DNA from 2 places in the Paenibacillus sp. TAB_01 genome. Region 2 is predicted to be linked to the other one. Evidence: a T-box and tRNA genes for the amino acid it is inferred to sense, from the RefSeq annotation. Region 2 holds a T-box; the other holds one or more tRNA genes.
The links. A T-box is a leader RNA that pairs with one kind of tRNA and senses whether it is charged. The one in region 2 lies ahead of ileS (isoleucine--tRNA ligase), so its partner is inferred to be a tRNA-Ile.
Positions count from the first base shown of each region.

Region 1: it encodes a tRNA-Ile, which carries the amino acid that the T-box ahead of ileS (isoleucine--tRNA ligase) is inferred to sense. The anticodon was not compared.

Region 1 covers NZ_JBIFNP010000001.1:5,899,995-5,909,530, reverse strand. Annotated here, with positions in the region: rRNA gene ACHHV8_RS28815 (23S ribosomal RNA) at 1-1,017, shown strand, start outside; rRNA gene rrf (5S ribosomal RNA) at 1,126-1,242, shown strand; tRNA gene ACHHV8_RS28805 (tRNA-Ile) at 1,300-1,376, shown strand; tRNA gene ACHHV8_RS28800 (tRNA-Ala) at 1,397-1,472, shown strand; tRNA gene ACHHV8_RS28795 (tRNA-Asn) at 1,477-1,552, shown strand; tRNA gene ACHHV8_RS28790 (tRNA-Ser) at 1,556-1,644, shown strand; tRNA gene ACHHV8_RS28785 (tRNA-Glu) at 1,664-1,738, shown strand; tRNA gene ACHHV8_RS28780 (tRNA-Val) at 1,751-1,826, shown strand; tRNA gene ACHHV8_RS28775 (tRNA-Met) at 1,842-1,918, shown strand; tRNA gene ACHHV8_RS28770 (tRNA-Asp) at 1,964-2,040, shown strand; tRNA gene ACHHV8_RS28765 (tRNA-Trp) at 2,095-2,168, shown strand; tRNA gene ACHHV8_RS28760 (tRNA-Lys) at 2,181-2,253, shown strand; tRNA gene ACHHV8_RS28755 (tRNA-Leu) at 2,263-2,349, shown strand; tRNA gene ACHHV8_RS28750 (tRNA-Gly) at 2,356-2,430, shown strand; tRNA gene ACHHV8_RS28745 (tRNA-Arg) at 2,437-2,513, shown strand; tRNA gene ACHHV8_RS28740 (tRNA-Pro) at 2,522-2,598, shown strand; gene ACHHV8_RS28735 (hypothetical protein) at 2,888-3,205, shown strand; gene ACHHV8_RS28730 (PDC sensor domain-containing protein) at 3,189-3,452, shown strand; gene ACHHV8_RS28725 (methyl-accepting chemotaxis protein) at 3,449-4,468, shown strand; gene ACHHV8_RS28720 (methyl-accepting chemotaxis protein) at 4,508-4,891, shown strand; gene ACHHV8_RS28715 (helix-turn-helix domain-containing protein) at 5,448-7,823, shown strand; gene ACHHV8_RS28710 (ABC transporter substrate-binding protein) at 8,021-9,536, shown strand, end outside.
Region 2 covers NZ_JBIFNP010000001.1:4,370,042-4,379,577, forward strand. Annotated here, with positions in the region: gene ACHHV8_RS21355 (hypothetical protein) at 1-928, opposite strand, end outside; gene ACHHV8_RS21360 (DUF2536 family protein) at 1,129-1,335, shown strand; gene ACHHV8_RS21365 (hypothetical protein) at 1,358-1,531, shown strand; gene ACHHV8_RS21370 (hypothetical protein) at 2,005-2,184, shown strand; partial or broken gene ACHHV8_RS21375 (DUF6509 family protein) at 2,196-2,493, opposite strand; partial or broken gene ileS (isoleucine--tRNA ligase) at 2,559-5,648, opposite strand; T-box leader at 5,714-5,977, opposite strand; gene ACHHV8_RS21385 (SDR family NAD(P)-dependent oxidoreductase) at 6,105-6,881, opposite strand; gene ACHHV8_RS21390 (methyl-accepting chemotaxis protein) at 7,759-9,522, opposite strand.

The DNA of each region.
Region 1 (9,536 bases), 1.5 Mb from region 2:
GAAGCTATGAACCGAAGCCCCAGTAAACGGCGGCCGTAACTATAACGGTCCTAAGGTAGCGAAATTCCTTGTCAGGTAAATTCTGACCCGCACGAATGGCGTAACGACTTGGGCGCTGTCTCAACGAGAGATCCGGTGAAATTTTAATACCTGTGAAGATGCAGGTTACCCGCGACAAGACGGAAAGACCCCATGGAGCTTTACTGCAGCTTGATATTGGACTTTGGTACGATCTGTACAGGATAGGTGGGAGCCTGAGAAGCCTGAGCGCCAGCTTGGGTGGAGGCGCCGTTGGGATACCACCCTGATCGTATCGGAGTTCTAACCTGGTACCGTGAACCGGTATGGGGACAGTGTCAGGTGGGCAGTTTGACTGGGGCGGTCGCCTCCTAAAAAGTAACGGAGGCGCCCCAAGGTTCCCTCAGAATGGTTGGAAATCATTCGAAGAGTGCAAAGGCATAAGGGAGCTTGACTGCGAGACGAACAGGTCGAGCAGGGACGAAAGTCGGGCTTAGTGATCCGGTGGTACCGCATGGAAGGGCCATCGCTCAACGGATAAAAGCTACCCTGGGGATAACAGGCTTATCTCCCCCAAGAGTCCACATCGACGGGGAGGTTTGGCACCTCGATGTCGGCTCATCGCATCCTGGGGCTGAAGTAGGTCCCAAGGGTTGGGCTGTTCGCCCATTAAAGCGGTACGCGAGCTGGGTTCAGAACGTCGTGAGACAGTTCGGTCCCTATCTGTCGTGGGCGCAGGAAATTTGAGAGGAGCTGTCCTTAGTACGAGAGGACCGGGATGGACGTACCGCTGGTGTACCAGTTGTTCCGCCAGGAGCACGGCTGGATAGCTACGTACGGACGGGATAAGCGCTGAAAGCATCTAAGCGTGAAGCCCCCCTCAAGATGAGATTTCCCAGTATGTAAGACCCCTTGAAGACGACGAGGTAGATAGGTTCGGGGTGGAAGTGCCGTAAGGTATGGAGCTGACGAATACTAATCGGTCGAGGGCTTATCCAAGAGAACAGCAAAGAAGAAGGATGTATGCTTGTTTCGTATCTAGTTTTCAAGGTGCAAGTCGCCTTGAATTAAAGTATTCATGTTTCCTGGCAGAAACATGACACATCGTTTGGTGATGATGGCGGAGGGGAACCACGCGTTCCCATCTCGAACACGACCGTTAAGCCCTCCAGCGCCGATGGTACTTGAACCGAAGGGTTCCGGGAGAGTAGGACGTCGCCAAGCGATCCCACAACCGTGGGTTTTTTTTTGCCGCTGTGTTGGACAAACTATATATGATAAGGGCCCTTAGCTCAGCTGGTTAGAGCGCACCCCTGATAAGGGTGAGGTCGGTGGTTCGAGTCCACTAGGGCCCACCATAACTAAATAATTAAGATATGGGGCCATAGCTCAGCTGGGAGAGCGCCTGCCTTGCAAGCAGGAGGTCAGCGGTTCGATCCCGCTTGGCTCCACCATTATTCCCTGATAGCTCAGTTGGTAGAGCACTCGACTGTTAATCGAGTTGTCACAGGTTCGAGTCCTGTTCGGGGAGCCATCTGGAGAGGTGTCCGAGCTGGCCGAAGGAGCACGATTGGAAATCGTGTAGGCGTCACAAGCGTCTCGAGGGTTCGAATCCCTCTCTCTCCGTAGCAATACTTTAAAGCAAGGCCCGTTGGTCAAGGGGTTAAGACACCTCCCTTTCACGGAGGTAACAGGGGTTCGAATCCCCTACGGGTCACCATTATTGTCCCATGGAGGCTTAGCTCAGCTGGGAGAGCATCTGCCTTACAAGCAGAGGGTCGGCGGTTCGATCCCGTCAGCCTCCACCATATAAAGTATAACGACGCGGGGTGGAGCAGCCCGGTAGCTCGTCGGGCTCATAACCCGAAGGCCGCAGGTTCAAATCCTGCCCCCGCAACCAATTTATTTTTGAAGTAAGGTTACCCTGCTTTGAAAATTCAAGTGTGGAGCCGTGGTGTAGAGGCCTAACATGCCTGCCTGTCACGCAGGAGACCGCGGGTTCGAATCCCGTCGGCTCCGCCATTTTGTACTTGTGATCTCTGATAGAATGGAGATCCGAGAGCCTCTGTTTCATCTAGGGGCATAGTTTAAAGGTAGAACAAAGGTCTCCAAAACCTTTGGTGTGGGTTCAATTCCTGCTGCCCCTGCCATTTTATTATTGAGAGCCATTAGCTCAGTTGGTAGAGCACCTGACTTTTAATCAGGGTGTCGTAGGTTCGAGTCCTACATGGCTCATTGGTTTTTGCGGTCGTGGCGGAATTGGCAGACGCGCTAGATTCAGGTTCTAGTGGTGTAACAGCCGTGGAGGTTCGAGTCCTCTCGACCGCACCAATTTTTGCGGAAGTGGCTCAGCGGTAGAGCATCGCCTTGCCAAGGCGAGGGTCGCGGGTTCGATTCCCGTCTTCCGCTCCATATGATGTTCCCTTAGCTCAGCTGGATAGAGCGTTTGACTACGAATCAAAAGGCCGGGAGTTCGAATCTCTCAGGGAACGCCATATTACTTCGGGACGTAGCTCAGCTTGGTAGAGCACCTGGTTTGGGACCAGGGGGTCGCATGTTCAAATCGTGTCGTCCCGACCATTTATATTTCAGGTTTTTACTCTAAGAAATTAGAATCCGCGGAGATCGCGGATTTTTTGCATTTTAACGGGGCAAGGTAAAGGGATGGTGCTCTTCCCAAGGAGAGCAAATCCTTCAGTGATGGGGGGAGCCTGCTTTTGAAAGAGTATTTTCTATAGAAATTCATGCCAAGCGGCGGTCAAAGCATCTTTTTGCTTAGCCGCTTTTTTTATTTGCATATGGAAAACAAGAGGTTTCGTGCAAATCGACACTACATTTTATAGCAGCAGGTTCGGGAGGAACGAGCAGGATGATGAGCGGGAGTAAGCGTACGGTTTCTTTGAAAACAAAATTTACATTATTTCTTTTGCTGCTTACGACAGTGCCGGTAGCCATAGTGGCCGGAATTATGAGGACTTTGTATACCCAAGTCGTCAAGACAGAGCTCGAAGAGCAGCAAAAGGTGATTGCATCTGCGAATGCGGTGCAGTTAAATGGCTTTCTCGATGGGAAAGTCAAAACGATGGAAAGTATGGTCAATACCTATCGTACGGATGTTCTCGCGGGAAGCCGGGCAAAGAAAGTGGAGCTTCTCCAAACCATGAAGGGCGATGAGTCCCGACGTTAGGTCATTTTCTTTTGCTGCAGAGTCCGGTAAGTCGTTTGACGATAAGGGGACCGAGCTGGATTTATCCTGCTTTGATAATTTCAAGCGAATTAAGCAAGAGAAGACCGTAGGCATATCGGATATTATTTCGGAAGGCAGCACCCAAGAGAACATCATCATTCTGGATTTTCCGCTTCTTGGCAGCAGCGGCGAATTTCGCGGTCTCGTTCAAGCTGTGGTCACCCCGGGAACATCCTGGCGGATTTGAACCGCAACAAAATCGGGAATACGAGCGCGGTGTTTCTAATTTCGAAAACCGGTCATTACCTTGCCTATCAAGCGCAAGGCCGAATCGGTAAAGAACTCAAAAATTATGAGAATGAAGCGACTGCCCAGTTATTTAGCGAAAACGTACTGAAGAATAAAATCGGGGAAATTCATTATACCGCGGCGGATGGCACCTCGAAGGCGGCGGCCTTTGCCGAGGTGGGGTTGACTGGTTGGCGGGTCGTGGTTACGAATGACGAGGATGATCTGATGAGCGGTGTGACGCAATCGAACAGGAGCGTATTCATTACTATTCTTGTTTGTTTGGCGGCCGTGGTGGTGCTGGCTTATTTGGCAGCCCATTATGCGCTGAAGCCTGTGTACATGATGACAAAAATTATGAAAAGAGCTGCGGGCGGTGACCTTACGGAGCGTTTAAACCCGCGAGGCCATGATGAACTGCAGCAGCTCATGCGCGATATTGATGCGATGCTGGAATCTTTCAAATTTACGCTGATCAAGCTTTCGGAGGCTGTTGAGCATACGGCGGCTTCCTCCGAGCAGTTAACGGCAATTGCAGCAGGCTCCGTCATTGGTTCGCAAAGCATGGCAAGCTCGGCCGAACAGGCAGCCCGAGGCGTACAAGTCCAGTATGAAGGATCGGAACAGTCGGCGACGGCAACGGAGGAGATGGCGATCGGCATTCAACGAATTGCGGAGTCGTCCGGTGTCGTTAATGAAAATGTTCAGCAGGTGAAAGGGCAGGTCACGCAAGGCTCCACGGTCGTTCAGGAAGCGGTGCTTCAAATCACGAGTCTGAGCAGTACGGTGGAAAGCACGGCTCGCACAGTAGCGGCTTTAGAACGGAAGTCGTCCGATATACATCGGATAGTAAGCTACATCTCGGACATCGCCCATCAGACAAACCTTTTGTCCTTAAATGCCGCCATTGAAGCGGCAAGAGCCGGGGAGCATGGGGGAGGCTTTGCCGTGGTGGCCGGAGAGGTCAAAAAATAGGCAGAGCTCACAACCGAGGCAACCGGCTCTATTGCCGGCATGCTGCTTGAAATTCAGAGCTCAACCGCCGATACGTCCAAGGCGATCTCAGGAGGATTAGAAGAGGTTAGGACAAGTGCCGCACAGATTGAGAAAGTCGGTGAAGTCTTCGTTTCCGTGGTCAAGGCGGTGGAGGAAGTATCCACTCAGATTGAGGAGGTTTCGGCGGCAACGGAGGAATTGTTGGTCAGCACCGAGGATGTCTCGGCAACAATGAATGAGATGGTATCAACCTCCAGGCATTCGCTTGAGGAAATGCGCCATATTTCCAAGGGAGCTTCGGAACAGCACGCAGCGATGGAAGAAATTTCAGCATCCTCGGAGTCTTTAAGCCGGATGGCAGCGGAGCTTCAAGAACTGGTAGCCAAGTTTAAGCTGAGCTAATCGGACAAGATAATCTGAGCATTCGTTCGCGGCTAATTCATCACCCTATACGTATTGTATACCAAGCCTCTATCGGCATCCCGATAGAGGCTTTTTGTCTATTGTTGAAGAGCATTTATGTGGATGGGGTAATGAAGGCTGCATGTGGGCAGGAAGTAATAAAGTTGTTTTGAAAGCGCAATCATAATGATAAACTAAAGAGAGAAGAGTGAGCCTTCATTTAGATCTCAGGTGACGGGTGACCGTAGCCATCCCCAGCGGTGAGGTTCATGGTGCTGTCAGACAGATCACCGAAGCAGACACAGGTTCAGAAGAGGAGAGTGTCGCTGAGACATTATGAAGTTCACTTTATAGATGCTCCCGGTTTTATCGGCAGCTAAGTCTTGAGATGAGACTAAACGACTGCTGATTAAGATTGAATCCCGTCCGGACTGGGTTTCGGGATTCATTTGTTTTCCCGCCTCCATTCCATCGTCCCGGCTATCGAATCTATGTTATTATATTCCTATCGGATTTATAAGAAATAGAAAAATAGATCCTTCACGGGGGGATTCCTTTGATTAGCCTGATCCAATCGGCCTTTTCCAATTTCAAATTTCGCAGCCTGTTTTTTCGTATCCTGTTCATTCAAGTCTTGCTGGTAGTCGTGACCGCGGCGGTCGTCGGCTTTCTTGGGGAGCGGTACAGTCAGAACGTGGTTCGCGATGAGGTCAAGCAGTCCAGTATGCAGGTGCTGGAACAGACCCGGCGGCTAATGGATGCACTGCTCAATGACGTGGATCAAATTACGATCCGGCTCGCTCAGAACATGGCTTTTTCCAGAGCTTTGGAGGCGGGAGGGGAAGGGCCGGCGAAGTCCGACGCGGACGTTATTCACGATGTGATGCTGGAATCGTACATCTCTTCTCCTTATATCGAGTCCATTTCAGTCTATTACGCCCGCAGCGGGCTGGTACAGTCGGCGTTGACAGGCTTGAGCAAGGTGGAGGACAGCGACGATCCGGAATGGTTCCCGTTGTACGCCTCGATGCATAAGACGGAGGGCAAATGGTTTGTGCGGCCCTATCCCAAGACGAAAACGAATCAGCTGAACGAGACACAAGTGACGTTAATCCGCACGACCCCATGGGTAGGAACGCCGATCAACGGGGCCGTCGTGGTCAATCTGAATCAGCAGGCCTTATTCCAGAGTCCGTCGATCCAACTGATCCGGCATGGGGAGGAAATCTGGATGGTCAGCCCGGACGGTTCGCTCGCTTATAACATCACCACAGGGGCCGTCGTCAATGAGAAGGAGTTTTCTATGGTCAGTGAGCATATGGCGGACCGGACATCTGCGTTCACAGGTCATTTCCGCGGTGCCGATTATTCCTTTACCACGGTGACTTCGCCTTATACCGGCTGGAAATACGTCAATTTAATTCCAACCGTATCCTTGTACAAAAGCGGCCAAGCGATTCAATCGTTCATGTTTATTGTCATGGTGTTCAGTATCGGGATCGCGGGGATTTTCGCTTTCTTTATCTCGTTAAAAATTTACAGCCCTATTTATTCGCTTGTTCAATTAGTGAGCAATAAAAGGGAGGAGGGCAAGGGGCATCCGCCCGGGGAAGAAAAAAGCGAAGTTACCATGCTGCTCGCGGCCTTCCATTCGTTGAAGGAAAAAGGGAGCGAGCTGGATGACCAGCTCCGGGATAACTGGCCTGTGCTGCAGCAAAGCTTCCTTCAGCAGCTCATTCAAGAGCAGCCGCATGACCCGGAGGAGCGGCTGGCCAAGTTCGCCTATTACCGTCTGCCGGTGACAGGCAGCGGCTTCTTCGTCAGCGTGCTGCGCATTGACAATTATGCCTCCTATGTGGAGAAGTATAGCAGCTTCGATCAGAGCTCCATCCGTTACTTTATTGCCAAGGTGGGCAGCGAGCTTGCCGGGAGCACCTTTCGCGTCTATCCGCTGCATACCGAGAGCCGGGACATCATTCTGATCTGCAATCCGGAGGAAGACTTGGCTACGGAGGATTTCCGGGCCCAAGCGGAAGCGATAGCTGCCGCCACGTTAAGCTCCATTGCAAATTATTTGAATTTATCGGTCAGCGTCGGCATCGGAGGGCTGAAGACGTCTGCCGGCGAGATCAGCGTATCGTATCAGGAAGCGATGGAGGCGTTGGAGCTGCGGGCCTTTAAAGGCGCCGGGTTCGTCTCGCCGATCTGGCTGCAGCAGGAGAGGGAACCGTCCGATCAGCAATTTTTCCGGAAGCTGGGCGAGGTGAAGCGCGACCTGCTGCTGCATCTGCGCTCGGAGGAGCCGGACAGACTGCAGGACGCATTGCAGCGTCTGCACAGGCTTGCCCAGCAGGCGGAGGGACTCTCGTTTCCGCTGCTGCGGCACTCGTTATTTCAGCTGATTGTAGAAATGTTTCAGCGCGCTTCCGAGCTGGGGCTGGTCTCGTCTCAGCCGGATGAGGAATTGACCTGCCTGCAGGAGCAGATGATGTGGCTGGAAACGGTAGAGCAGGCAGTGCGTTTCGTTCACGATTATGCCTGTACGATCAACCGCCAGGTCCACGCGGAGCCGGCCGCGGAACGCCCTTCGGTAGCGCAGCAAATTTTGGCGTACATCCAGCTCAATTTTGATAAGGACATTTCCCTTGGCGGCATTGCCGACCAATTGAAGCTGGACCCCTCCTATGTAAGCCGGTTGTTCCGGCAGGAGATCAGCATGACATTTACCGATTACGTCATCATGCTTCGCCTGGATAAGGCGAAGGAGCTGCTGCAGCACAGCACGCAGGCGATTAAAGAAATCGGCTCGTCGGTAGGCTATGCCAACCAGCGGAGCTTCAACCGGATTTTCAAAAAATACGAAGGCGTGACCCCTGGGGAATATCGAGATATTCATGCTCCAAGCAAGCTCGCGGGAGACCAGATTTACTGAAATACGGCCGCAGGTGAACGATGTCATCAAAGGACCATGGCGCCGAAACGGCGCATTTTCCGCTGAAGTCCCTAAGTTCAACAATGGTCTCTTTACGGGAAGAGGCCGCTTTTCTATGATGGTCCTGTAACCGGACATACAAGGCAGAAGGCAGTACCAGGTCGAAAAACCATCATTTATTAAGGGGGACACAGCTTATGAAGAAGAGGGCTGGAGCAAAAGCCGCCCGCGTCCTGCTGACGTCGGTGATCCTGCTTGGAATGCTGACGGCGTGCAGCGATCCTAAACCGGCTGGGCAGACCCAGCAGGATCCTGGCGCCGGTACCGGCACAGAGACCAAAGCGGCCGCTGGGGGCGTGTATCATTTGGGGGAGACAGTCAATCCGGAGCAGGTCACGAACTTTAACCCGTTTTTGGCCACCGGCAACTGGACGCCGTTTTTCGATTATGTATTCGATTCGCTCTACTACTTTAATCCGGTCAAAGGAAACCTGATGCCGCGGTTGGCCGAAGGGGAAGGCAAATGGTCGGACGACAACAAAACGTATACCGTGAAATTGAATTTAAAAGCAAAATGGCATGACGGCAAGCCGTTCACTGCCGACGATGTGCTGTATTCGTTCCAGGCGCTGAAGAACAACAAGGTACTGGACCGTTACCAGCTGTGGGGGGACAACCGGCTGAAGGAAGTGACCGCTCAGGGGACGGATACGATTGTATTTACAATGAATAAGCAGTTCCCGTCTTTGCCGTTTTATTTGTCCACCGTATACATGGTTCCGAAGCATATCTTCGAGAAGGAGAATGCAGCGGAGTTTTTGAATAAAACGCCGATAGGCACCGGGCCTTTTAAATTTAAAAGTATAAATGAGAGCGCTATTGTGCTCGACCGCAATGCCGACTACTTCCTCGGCGCGCCATCGATTGAACAGCTGTTCGTGAACCGGTTCAACAATTCATCGACGCTCACGCTTGCGCTGGAAAAAGGTGACGTTCAAGGTACAACAGGCACTGTAGCGATGCCAAGCGTACCGAAGCTGCTGGAAAATCCGGTGAACAAGCTGCAAATTTATCCGGGCTTGAACACGTTCTCCGTCGTTATTAATAATGAGAAGCCGCTGTTATCCGATCCTGCGGTGCGCAAGGCGATTCAGGTGGCGCTCGACCGTAAATCGCTGATCGAAAAGGGCGAGTCCAACGGCGTATTCCCGGCTAATCCAGGCTTCCTGTCATCGGTATTCGGCGACATGGCGGACAAGAAGCTGATTGATAATCCCGCTTACAATTACAACCTGAATGAGGCCGTCAAAGGGCTCGAAGCCGCCGGATATAAGAAGAATGCCAAGGGCATCTATGAGAAGGACGGCAAGCCGCTTTCCTTCACGTATCATATGGCGGCGAATGCGCCGGCGCAGAACAAGGAAGGCGCGATGATTACCGCATGGCTCAAGGAAGTCGGCATCGAGACGACGACCAAGCTGGTGACCTGGCCGGAGCTGACCAAGCTGCTGATGGCCGGAGACTACGAGCTGCTGCAGAACGGGATTACGACGCCGCCCGATCCGCAGGCGCAGCTTGAAATTTTCCACAGCAAAATGACAGCGCCGATCGGCACTAATGCTCCGGGCCTTAACTACATGCGCTTCCGCGATGCGGACGTGGACAAATGGCTCGACGAGGCGTCTTCGGCAGATCCCGCCAAGCGCAAAGAGC
Region 2 (9,536 bases):
ATTCGAGCAGCGCGGATTTCAGCTCATTCGCCCGCTCCAGCACTTCATCCGTGCCGCCCCGCTCCCTGATTCGCCGGCTGATCCATTCCATCTGCGTCAACGGGCTCGTAGCCAGACGCTGCAAATCGCCGAAGTGGCTCAAAGCGCGCCGGGTATAACGGAACAGATCCTCCTCTTGGATTTCCTCGGACGCGGCCTCTTCATCAATCCGGGTCTGAATCTGCTCGACCAGCCGCAGACGGCTTCGCTCCTCCCGCAAGCCGGGAAAAGAGACAAAAGCAATCCGGCCCAGCAGCGCGCGAAGCGAAGACAAGCATACCTGCACTGCGATGGATACCGCCAGACTGGCCAGCAGCAGGATAAGCGTCGTAAACTGCAGGCCTGCCTGCCAGAATATAACCAGCGCGACCTGGCCTGAGAACAGCAGCGTGAAAAATACCGTATAGTCCAGGGAACGAAAAAAATCCGGCAGCCAGCTTTCCCCCTGCGCTTTAATTTCTTTTACAGCGACCCAGCCGGCCAGCAGCGCCAGCAGCACGCCGCCCGCAAGGCGAAGGAGCATACTCCAAGCGGAAAAAGAAGGAATGAGGGCTAACCCAAGCAAGCAGCAGGTATAACCGATGAACAGTCCTACCGGCTTCCGTAGAATCTGGTAGGGCCTGCCCTGGCTGTCGTCCCTGCTTTTCCAGAGAAGCATGGCAAAGCCAAGGAACGAAAGGCACGCAGCGGCCGTTTGAAGCGCAAGGAGAACCGTTCCCGCAAGCTCTGTCCCGGCCAAGGGCATCAGAACCGCCGCCCCCAAGCCGAAGGCATAGACCAGAAGACCGGCTCCGGCAGCAGCCATGCTTCTGTTGCGGAGATCCCGCTGAAGCAAATACATGCCGAACCACAATAGAAACGCATAACCTAATACAAGTGAGATGAACAAGGCAGCAAACTCCTTTCCGACCGGCGCAGCAAAAGCGCCTCATCCTTTTATGGTAACACAGATGGGAAAAGGTGGGAACGGAGGAGGGTTTGAAAGAGCAGAAGAGAAACGGAGGCTTCCCCTTCCCCGGTGGCTTCTTAAGCAATTGCATGTATAATAAGAAGACCGGATACATATTAAGGCGATAAGGGTGATCGACATTGGATTTCACACTGGATAAGATCGAAGCGAAGGTTGAATTTTTCCAAGGCTATGATTTAAAGGCGCTGGAACGCCAAATCGAGCAGCACATCGATTTGAACAAAGCGCTGCTGCTGGAGGTGCATTCGGTGCAGCATCAGGTTACCTTCGACCTGAATGCCAATAAAATGCTGTACACGGCTCTTGTCCACTTTAAACTTAAATAAACATGTAAAGAGGTGCTTTGATTTGAAGCTTTATGTTGTCATCTCCCTGCGGGAGGAAGAAATGGAGAACGTTCTCGTCACGGCGGAGGAGGAGAAAGCGCTGGCGGCCACGACCGCCGATTTCGACGATTGCGACGCTTTGTTCCTGGAGGTATGGGAAGACGGGGCCAAGATTGACGATTATCGGCTTCAATAAAACCGTCCTTTAACGGCAAAAATCCCCCCACAAAGTGGGGCCAGGCTGTCGAGAAAGCCTTTTCTAAGTGAACCATGAGTACCAACGCAGGTGGGGTATCCAAGCTTACGAAGCCCGTTTTTCTACGAAACACGCTTAGTTTACGTCCGCCTTTGAAATACGTGAAAATACCTTCAAATCTAATCCAATTCACGGATTTCAACAGCGGCTGGAGGAGGATACCCCACCGGAGTATCACACAAATTCTGGGTTTCTCGACAAGCTCATCCCACAAAGTGGGGCTTAGGCTTCGAAGCGGACTCAGGTACTTTGCGGGGACCCCGAAAATTTATAATTCTGATATGTAAAAGTAAAAAAAGCCGCTCCATCTGCGGAGCGGCCACTGAGAAACGAGCGGAGCGTGCGGAAACGTTCTGTAGAAGCGCAAACGCTCGCCTTTGTCCCCGGATTTCAACCGCTAAAAGCGGAAGAAAATGAAAGAAATTCGGGGACAACCGCGAATCGTAAGCATGTTCCGTACGCGCAGCAAGGAGTTTTCAGCGGCCTCATCTGCAGATGGCCGGCCCCTTTTGTCCGCCCGCAAAGCTATGGGCATCGGCATTCAAGTCAATGCCCGGCTGTGCGCGGCGGGATTATTTTATCAACTGCACTAAGCTTCAGGTGCTTATTGCTCCGCCTCGGCTACATGCTCCTTACAGAAAGCATCCACCTGCTGAAGCTCTTCCTCTTCCAGGTCAAAATCAAGATACCGCTCTTTGCCCCGTTCATAAAGCTCATACTTCACAATGCCCGTGCGGGCCTCATCTACAAGGTAAATGACGCGTATATACAACCCGTTCTCGGAGTACAATTCATCGTCTTCCTCAACCTCGATATCCAGCAAAAATTCATACCGCTTCCCGGCAAGAATGCCGAAAGCGGCCCTTCACAAATTCCACACTGTAATCGGTAATCGTTAGCATATTATCATCCTTCCTTCTTCCTTATTATACATAAAAACCGGGGGAAGAAAAGAAAGGGCATGCGGTCAGCTGCCGATGGTCAGGCCTATCGTCGTATCTCCGAGAGGAAACCGTTCCATCCCCGCCGCTTGCCCGAAGGCCAGGCCGGAGAGAAGAACGCTTTGCCGGAACAGCCCGTCGAACCGCTGCAGCGCGCTCCGTGTGGAGGCGTCGGCATCGATCGTCAGAAGAATGCGCCGCTCGATCGGCAGATTCAGCTTTTTCCGGTAATCCTGCACGGCCCGGATAATCTCGCGAACGATTCCTTCCTCTATCAGCTCCTCTGTCAGAGACGTATTCAGCGTCACCGTCAGCCGGTACCCCGATGCGGAGGCGTAGCCTGCTTTCGCGTGCTGATCGACCAGCAGCTCTTCAAGCGGCAGGTACAGCTTCGTGCCGTCGTCCAGCTCCGCTTCCAGGCTGCCCGTCTCCACCGCAAGCCTTGCCGCCTCCGGAGCCAGCTGCTTCAACGCCTGCTGGATCGCACCGACCTGCTTGCCGTACTTTTTGCCCGCTGCCTTCAAGTTCAGCTTCAGGCTATAGTCGGTTAACGAGCCTGCGCCCGCCTCCAGCCTCAATGTCTTCACATTGATCTCATCGCGGATCAGCTCGGCGAACCGGTCCAGCCGGAGCTCGCTTTCCGTTGAAACAATCAGCTCGGATAGCGGCTGGCGGGTTTTGAGTCCCGTATCGTTACGGATGCTGCGCGCCAGCTCAACAATACTTCGCGCATCGTCCATATCTTTCTCCAATGCGGTGTCTATAAGCCCCGGGTCCGCCTGCGGATAATCGCTCCAATGGACGCTGCCTGCACCGCCGAGATTTCCATACACATCCTCGGCCAGGAAAGGCGCATAAGGCGCAATCATTCCGGCTAGCGTCAGCAGCACCTGGCGCAGCGTCTGGTACGCGGCCAATTTGTCCTCCGTCATCTCCGAGCCCCAGAAGCGGTCGCGGGAACGGCGGATATACCAGTTGCTCAGCTCGTCGACGAACACCTCGATCTGCTTCGCCGGATTCAGGAAGTCGTTCGCATCCAGCCCCTTCACCACCTGCTGAAGCGTGCTGTGCAGCCGGGATAAGATCCACCGGCTCAGCTCGTTGGCCGATGGACGCTCCGGATGCCCGCCGGGCTGATACTGGTCGATTCTTGCATATAACGCATAGAAAGCGTGCGTATTATGAATCGTATCGATCACTTTCGATTTGGCCTCCGCGACGATCTGCTTCGAGAACCGCTTGCTGCTCCATGGCGCGCTGTCGGACAGAAGCGCCCAGCGCGCCGCATCGGCACCGAACTCGGCCAGTATATCCCAAGGATCGATGACGTTGCCTTTGCTCTTGGACATTTTTTGGCCGTTCTCATCGAGAATATGCCCCGTCGAGATGACCGCCTTATACGGCAGCTGGCCGTTATATAACGTCGAAACTGCCAGCAGGCTGAAAAACCATCCCCGCGTCTGGTCGATCCCCTCGCAGATCATGTCCGCGGGATACTGCTCCCGGAACATCCGCTCATCCCCGAACGGGTGATGATACTGCGCGAGCGGCATCGAGCCGCTGTCGAACCAGACGTCGATGACCTCCGGCGTCCGGTCCGATCGTCCCGCCGCAGCTGCAGCGCAGCTTGACATCATCGACGTACGGCTTATGCAGCTCCAGATCGGGCGAAAGCGTGCCGACCGCCAGGTCATACAGCTCCTGCCGGCTGCCCGGAGCTGCTTCCGCGCCGCAATCCCTGCATATCCATAAATTCAGCGGAGTTCCCCAATACCGGTTGCGGCTGATATTCCAATCGACCAGATCCTCCAGAAATTTGCCGAACCGGCCTTCCCGCAAATGGCCCGGATACCAGTTTACCCGGCTGTTGTTCTCAATCAGCTGTTCCTTTACGGCGGTCGTCTCGATAAACCAGCTCTCCATCGCATAGTACAGCAGCGGAGATTTACAGCGCCAGCAGAACGGATAGCTATGCTCATACCTTTCTTTGGCGAAGAGCAGGCCGCGTTCGGACAAGCTTTTGATGATGTCGACATCGCAATCCTTGACGAAGCGTCCGGCATAGTCTGTCACAACGTCCATGTACTGCCCCGCGGCATTCACCACGTTTACGAAATCAAGCTTATGCTCGCGCGTCGTACGGTAATCGTCCTCGCCGTGGGCCGGAGCGATGTGGACGATCCCGGTCCCGCTGCTGTCGCTGACATAGGCGGCATCGACGACCCGGTGCCCTTGCTGTACCGAAATATAGCCGAACGGAGGTTCATAAGCTGCCCCTACGAACGATGCGCCCGAATGGGTGGACAGGATCTCGTAGTCGCCCTTCAGCACCTTTTCCGCCAAATTCTTGGCTATCACATACACTTCGCCTTCGTGCTTGACCTTGACGTATTCCAGCTCGGGATTGACCGCCAGAGCCACGTTCGCAGGCAGCGTCCACGGAGTCGTCGTCCAAGCGAGAAAAGTATAGCCGCCTTCCCGGCTTCTGAACTTCACCGTTGCGCTCAAATCTTTAACATCCTCATAGCCCTGCGCCACTTCATGAGAGCTGAGCGTCGTCTGACAGCACGGACAGTACGGGCTGACGCGGTGCCCTTTATACAGCAGCCCCTTCTGATGAATGACGGATAAAATGTGCCACACGCTCTCGATATAATCGTTCGTCAGCGTAACATACGGATCGTCCATATCGGTCAGTAGCCGATCGCCTCGGTCAGCTCTCGCCACTGCTTCTCGTATTCAAATACGCTGTCCTTGCACTGCTGCACAAACTCGGCTACGCCGTAACGCTCAATATCCTGCTTGCCGGAGATACCCAGCTTCTTCTCCACGCCAAGCTCGACCGGCAGTCCGTGCGTATCCCACCCTGCTTTACGGACGACGCGGTAGCCCGACATCGTTTTATAGCGGCCTATGAAATCCTTTATGACTCTGCCGAGCATATGCCCGATATGCGGCTTCCCGTTTGCGGTCGGCGGCCCTTCGTAGAACACGAAGTTCGGCTTCCCTTCACGCCGCTCGATCGATTGGCGGAACGTCCGCTGATCCTTCCACTGCTCCAGCACTCTTCGTTCCCGGTCTCTCGCTTGTTCTTTGACATCGACTTGCTTTGTCATGGGAATCACCCTTTCCTTGTTCTGCTTCTCTGAAAATCTTCCTGAACACAAAAAAATCCCGTCCCCTAAGGGACGAGATGTTCACTCGCGATACCACCCTTGTTTCATAAAGCCGCCTCGTGAAAATAACGATTCGCTTTATGACGCTCCACTACGTACAATCATACGCGGCCCTTGTAACGGCGGGATCCCGGGTCGGCTTACTTCGATGCTTCGGCCTTCCTTCTCGGAGAGGATTTTCCGCTAATCGTTGAACGTCGGCTTTCAGCACGGGGCCGACTCTCTGGGGAACAACCGATTAACCTACTCTTTCTCGTCAATGAATTTAATTTGGATCATTCAATTTATATAATTTATACAACTTTTCGAAAAAGTTGTCAAACGATTTCGCGCCTATTTCTGAATTTAACGCTGCCGGCCGTGAATGGCTGCCTGTCCGGTCTGCCGCAAGGACGATCACTCCGCCCGGCCGCCGTCTCCCGCCGGAACCGAATCGTAATCGATGGATTCGCTCAAATGTCTCCATTTGGCATCCGAAGCGATCCGCGCCTGATCTGCCGCTTCCGCATGGCTGACGGCGTCGGTGCCGAGCAGCAGCCGCAGCGGCGGCTCCTCGAGATCGGTCAAGCCCACGATGACCTTCGCCGCTTTGACAGGGTCGCCCGTCTGCAGCCCCGAATACCCGGAAAACATCCGCACCAAGGCTCCGACCGTTTGCTCATACGGCTCGCTGACCGGCGGAATGGTCATGGAAGAGCCGGCCCAGTCCGTACGCAGCCCGCCCGGCTCAATTACCGTCACCTTCATCCCAAACGGAGCTACCTCTTGGGCAAGCACCTCGGAAAATCCCTCGACAGCCCATTTCGCGCTCTGATAAGCCGCCAAACCGACCGTACCGATTCTTCCGCCTACCGAGGAAATTTGAATAATATGCCCTGATCCCTGCTGTCTCAGAACAGGCACCGCAGCCTTCGTCATATAGACAACCCCGTAGAAATTCGTGTCTATCTGGGCGCGGAAATCATCCAGCGTTACATCTTCGATGGAGGCCACATCGCCATAGCCCGCGTTGTTCACCACAACATCCAGACGTCCGAACGTGTCTACCGCGGCTTTAACCGCTGCCTCGGCGGCAGCCGGATCGGTAACATCCAACGCTATCGGATGAATTCGGCCGCCGTAGCGTTCCTGCAGATCGGCCAGCTGCTCGGGTCTGCGCGCCGTGGCAATCAAGCGGTCCCTTTTTCCAACACCTGTTCAGCAATGCGGCGCCCTAGGCCGCGCGAGCTTCCAGTAACAAGCCATACTTTTGATTCGGACATAATGCATTCTCCTCTTCCTTGGAATGACGAATAATTTATAAATGATCGTTCATTTAATATATTACAAAAAAAGCAGGTCCTGCTTGCTGACTTTGTCTTTTACACGCACACGATTCGTATAAGCATTCAACTGCATAAAATAAATGCGAAAATGGCGTCACACCATGATTCATTCTCTGCGCCGATCCATGCTGAGTCGGATGAATCACATAAATCAAATGATCCAGCCCGTTTCCTGCAGCAAATGACAAATGCCCCGCGGTATATCCTCACCTCCTCGATTTAATTAAATAACCGTCTGGTTCATTACTTCCAATGCCAGTGAAAAAGCCTATGCGGCTATGAGCCAGCTGTCTGAGTACAGGCTGCAGCTGATCTCTTGAACCAATAATAAACGATCGTTCAGTTATTGTCAAACCAAGCTCTGGGATGCGGTCTGCCACTCTCATAAGCTTGCAGCATGTCCCAATGCAGATAGCGCTTTCCCGCTCGCTGACTGCTTTCGATTGCCGGAACCTTTGCTGCTGCGTTTTGCCGCTTAAATGCATAAAGAGCCTCCACCTAAGCGGAGGCCGCTGTAAAACTTGCAGAGAGTACGGGATCACTCTTGTAGAAGCGTAAGCGTTCGCCTTTGTCCCTGGATTTCATCCGCTACAAGCGGAATATAATCAATGAAATACAGGGACATCAGCGATCGGAAGAATGTCCCGTGCTCCACAACGATGACTTTTTCAGCGGCCTCACCCAGAGGGGGGCTCTTCCCGAATGTCCTTTCCGTGATCCGCCGGTTAGACTCTAACCTGCTTAATAGCTTCTCTCATCTCATGCGTCATCCCGCTCAACGCTTCCGCGGAAGCCGCAATATGCCGGACCGCACTCAGCTGAATATCGGTCAGCTCCAATATTTTCTGCGTTTGCTCCGAGGAATCCTGGGCAATATCTGCGATGCCAATTACCGAAGCCGCCACTTCCTCGGAGCCGGCGGACATCTGCTCCGTCGCAGCCGAAATGTCCTGAATCTGCTCGGAGACATGCCGGAACCTGTCGACAACCTTTATCAAGCTATGCTCCGCTTCCTCTGTCAGCACGTTTCCTGTGCTTACTTCCTGAGCGCTTGTTTCCATCGCTTCGCTGATATGCAAAGTCTCCTGCTGAACATGCTGCAGCAGATCGGCGATTAACTGGGCGGATTCCGCCGCAGAATCTGCCAGCTTGCGCACTTCGCCTGCGACAACGGCAAACCCTGCCCCGTGCTCTCCGGCACGCGCCGCTTCGATGGATGCGTTAAGCGCCAGCAGCTTCGTCTGGTTGGAGATTTCCGTGATCGCATCCAGCGCGGCTTCCATCTCCTGTGAATAACCGTTCAGCACGGCTACCCGCTTGACGGCCTCCTCTGCAGCCGCGGCAATCGTGGTCATTTGGCGATTCATTTGACTGATCGTATTTTTGCCTTTTTCCGCATACTCCAGCGCTTGCAGCGAAGCATCGGAAACCGTCAGCGAGGCTTCGGATATTTTCTGAATAGCGAGCGTAATTTCTTCAATCGAGCGCCCGCTTTCCACTGTGGTTAAGCTCTGGGTATAAGCGCCTTCGGCCACGCGGCTCACCGCCGTATTGACCTTCGTATTCATTTCCAGCACCTGCCGGGCTTCGCTTGTGAAGCTGTCCGATGAAGTGACCAGCTGCTCGGAAGTAAGAGCAATATTGGATACTACCTTCCCGATCATCAGGTTCAGGCTGCCGGACATTTGAACCATCGCCTGATATACGGCGCCGATCTCGTCTTTGGATTGAATCGGGCGCTCGCGCAACAGCTTGTTCGCCTGCCCCAGCTCTCCGGCTGCAATTTGCTCGGCGCCGGCGACGATCCAGCGCAGCGGCCGCAGTGCCCGCACCAGCACCCAGGCGACAAGCGCAAGGCCGGCTAAGGTGAATGCAGCGAGCAGCAGGTAAAGCGGAACGTTGTCGCGGATCACATCGGAAGAGATTCGGCTTAACACAGCCGCATCCGTGTCAATCCCCAGCACGCCCATTACCGTTCCATCCGCCTTTTTGACAGGGGCATAGGCCGACACATATTGACCGTACTGCGGATTATCGATCACATCGGAGTTCGCTGTATCCCCTTTCAAAAGTTTTTGAACCGATTCGGCCGATATATCCGTCACTTCGTTGATGGGGGACGCGGAGTCCGAGTTTTTCGGCTGACCGTCGATCATGATTAAAGGACGGCCTTCTTCGTCGATCCGGACGAAATATACGTACAGTGCGCCGATTTGGGTGCGGAACGAATCCAGTTCTTCCCGGACGGACCAGTACAAGTCGTTTTCCTGCGGATCTTTCATAAATTGCCCCAGCTTGGATTTATCCATTTGCTGCGCGTAGCTGCTGGCCATGCGGATCCCGTACGCCGAGATAACCTCCTCGGCCGCTTTTCCCGTATTGCTGATTTGCAGGTAAAGATACCCTGCAGACATAACAAGGATAATGGCCATCACGGCTGCCGCCATTTTCACAGCCAAACGTTTTTTAAACCAGTTCCATCCATTCATATGTCTTCTGCCCC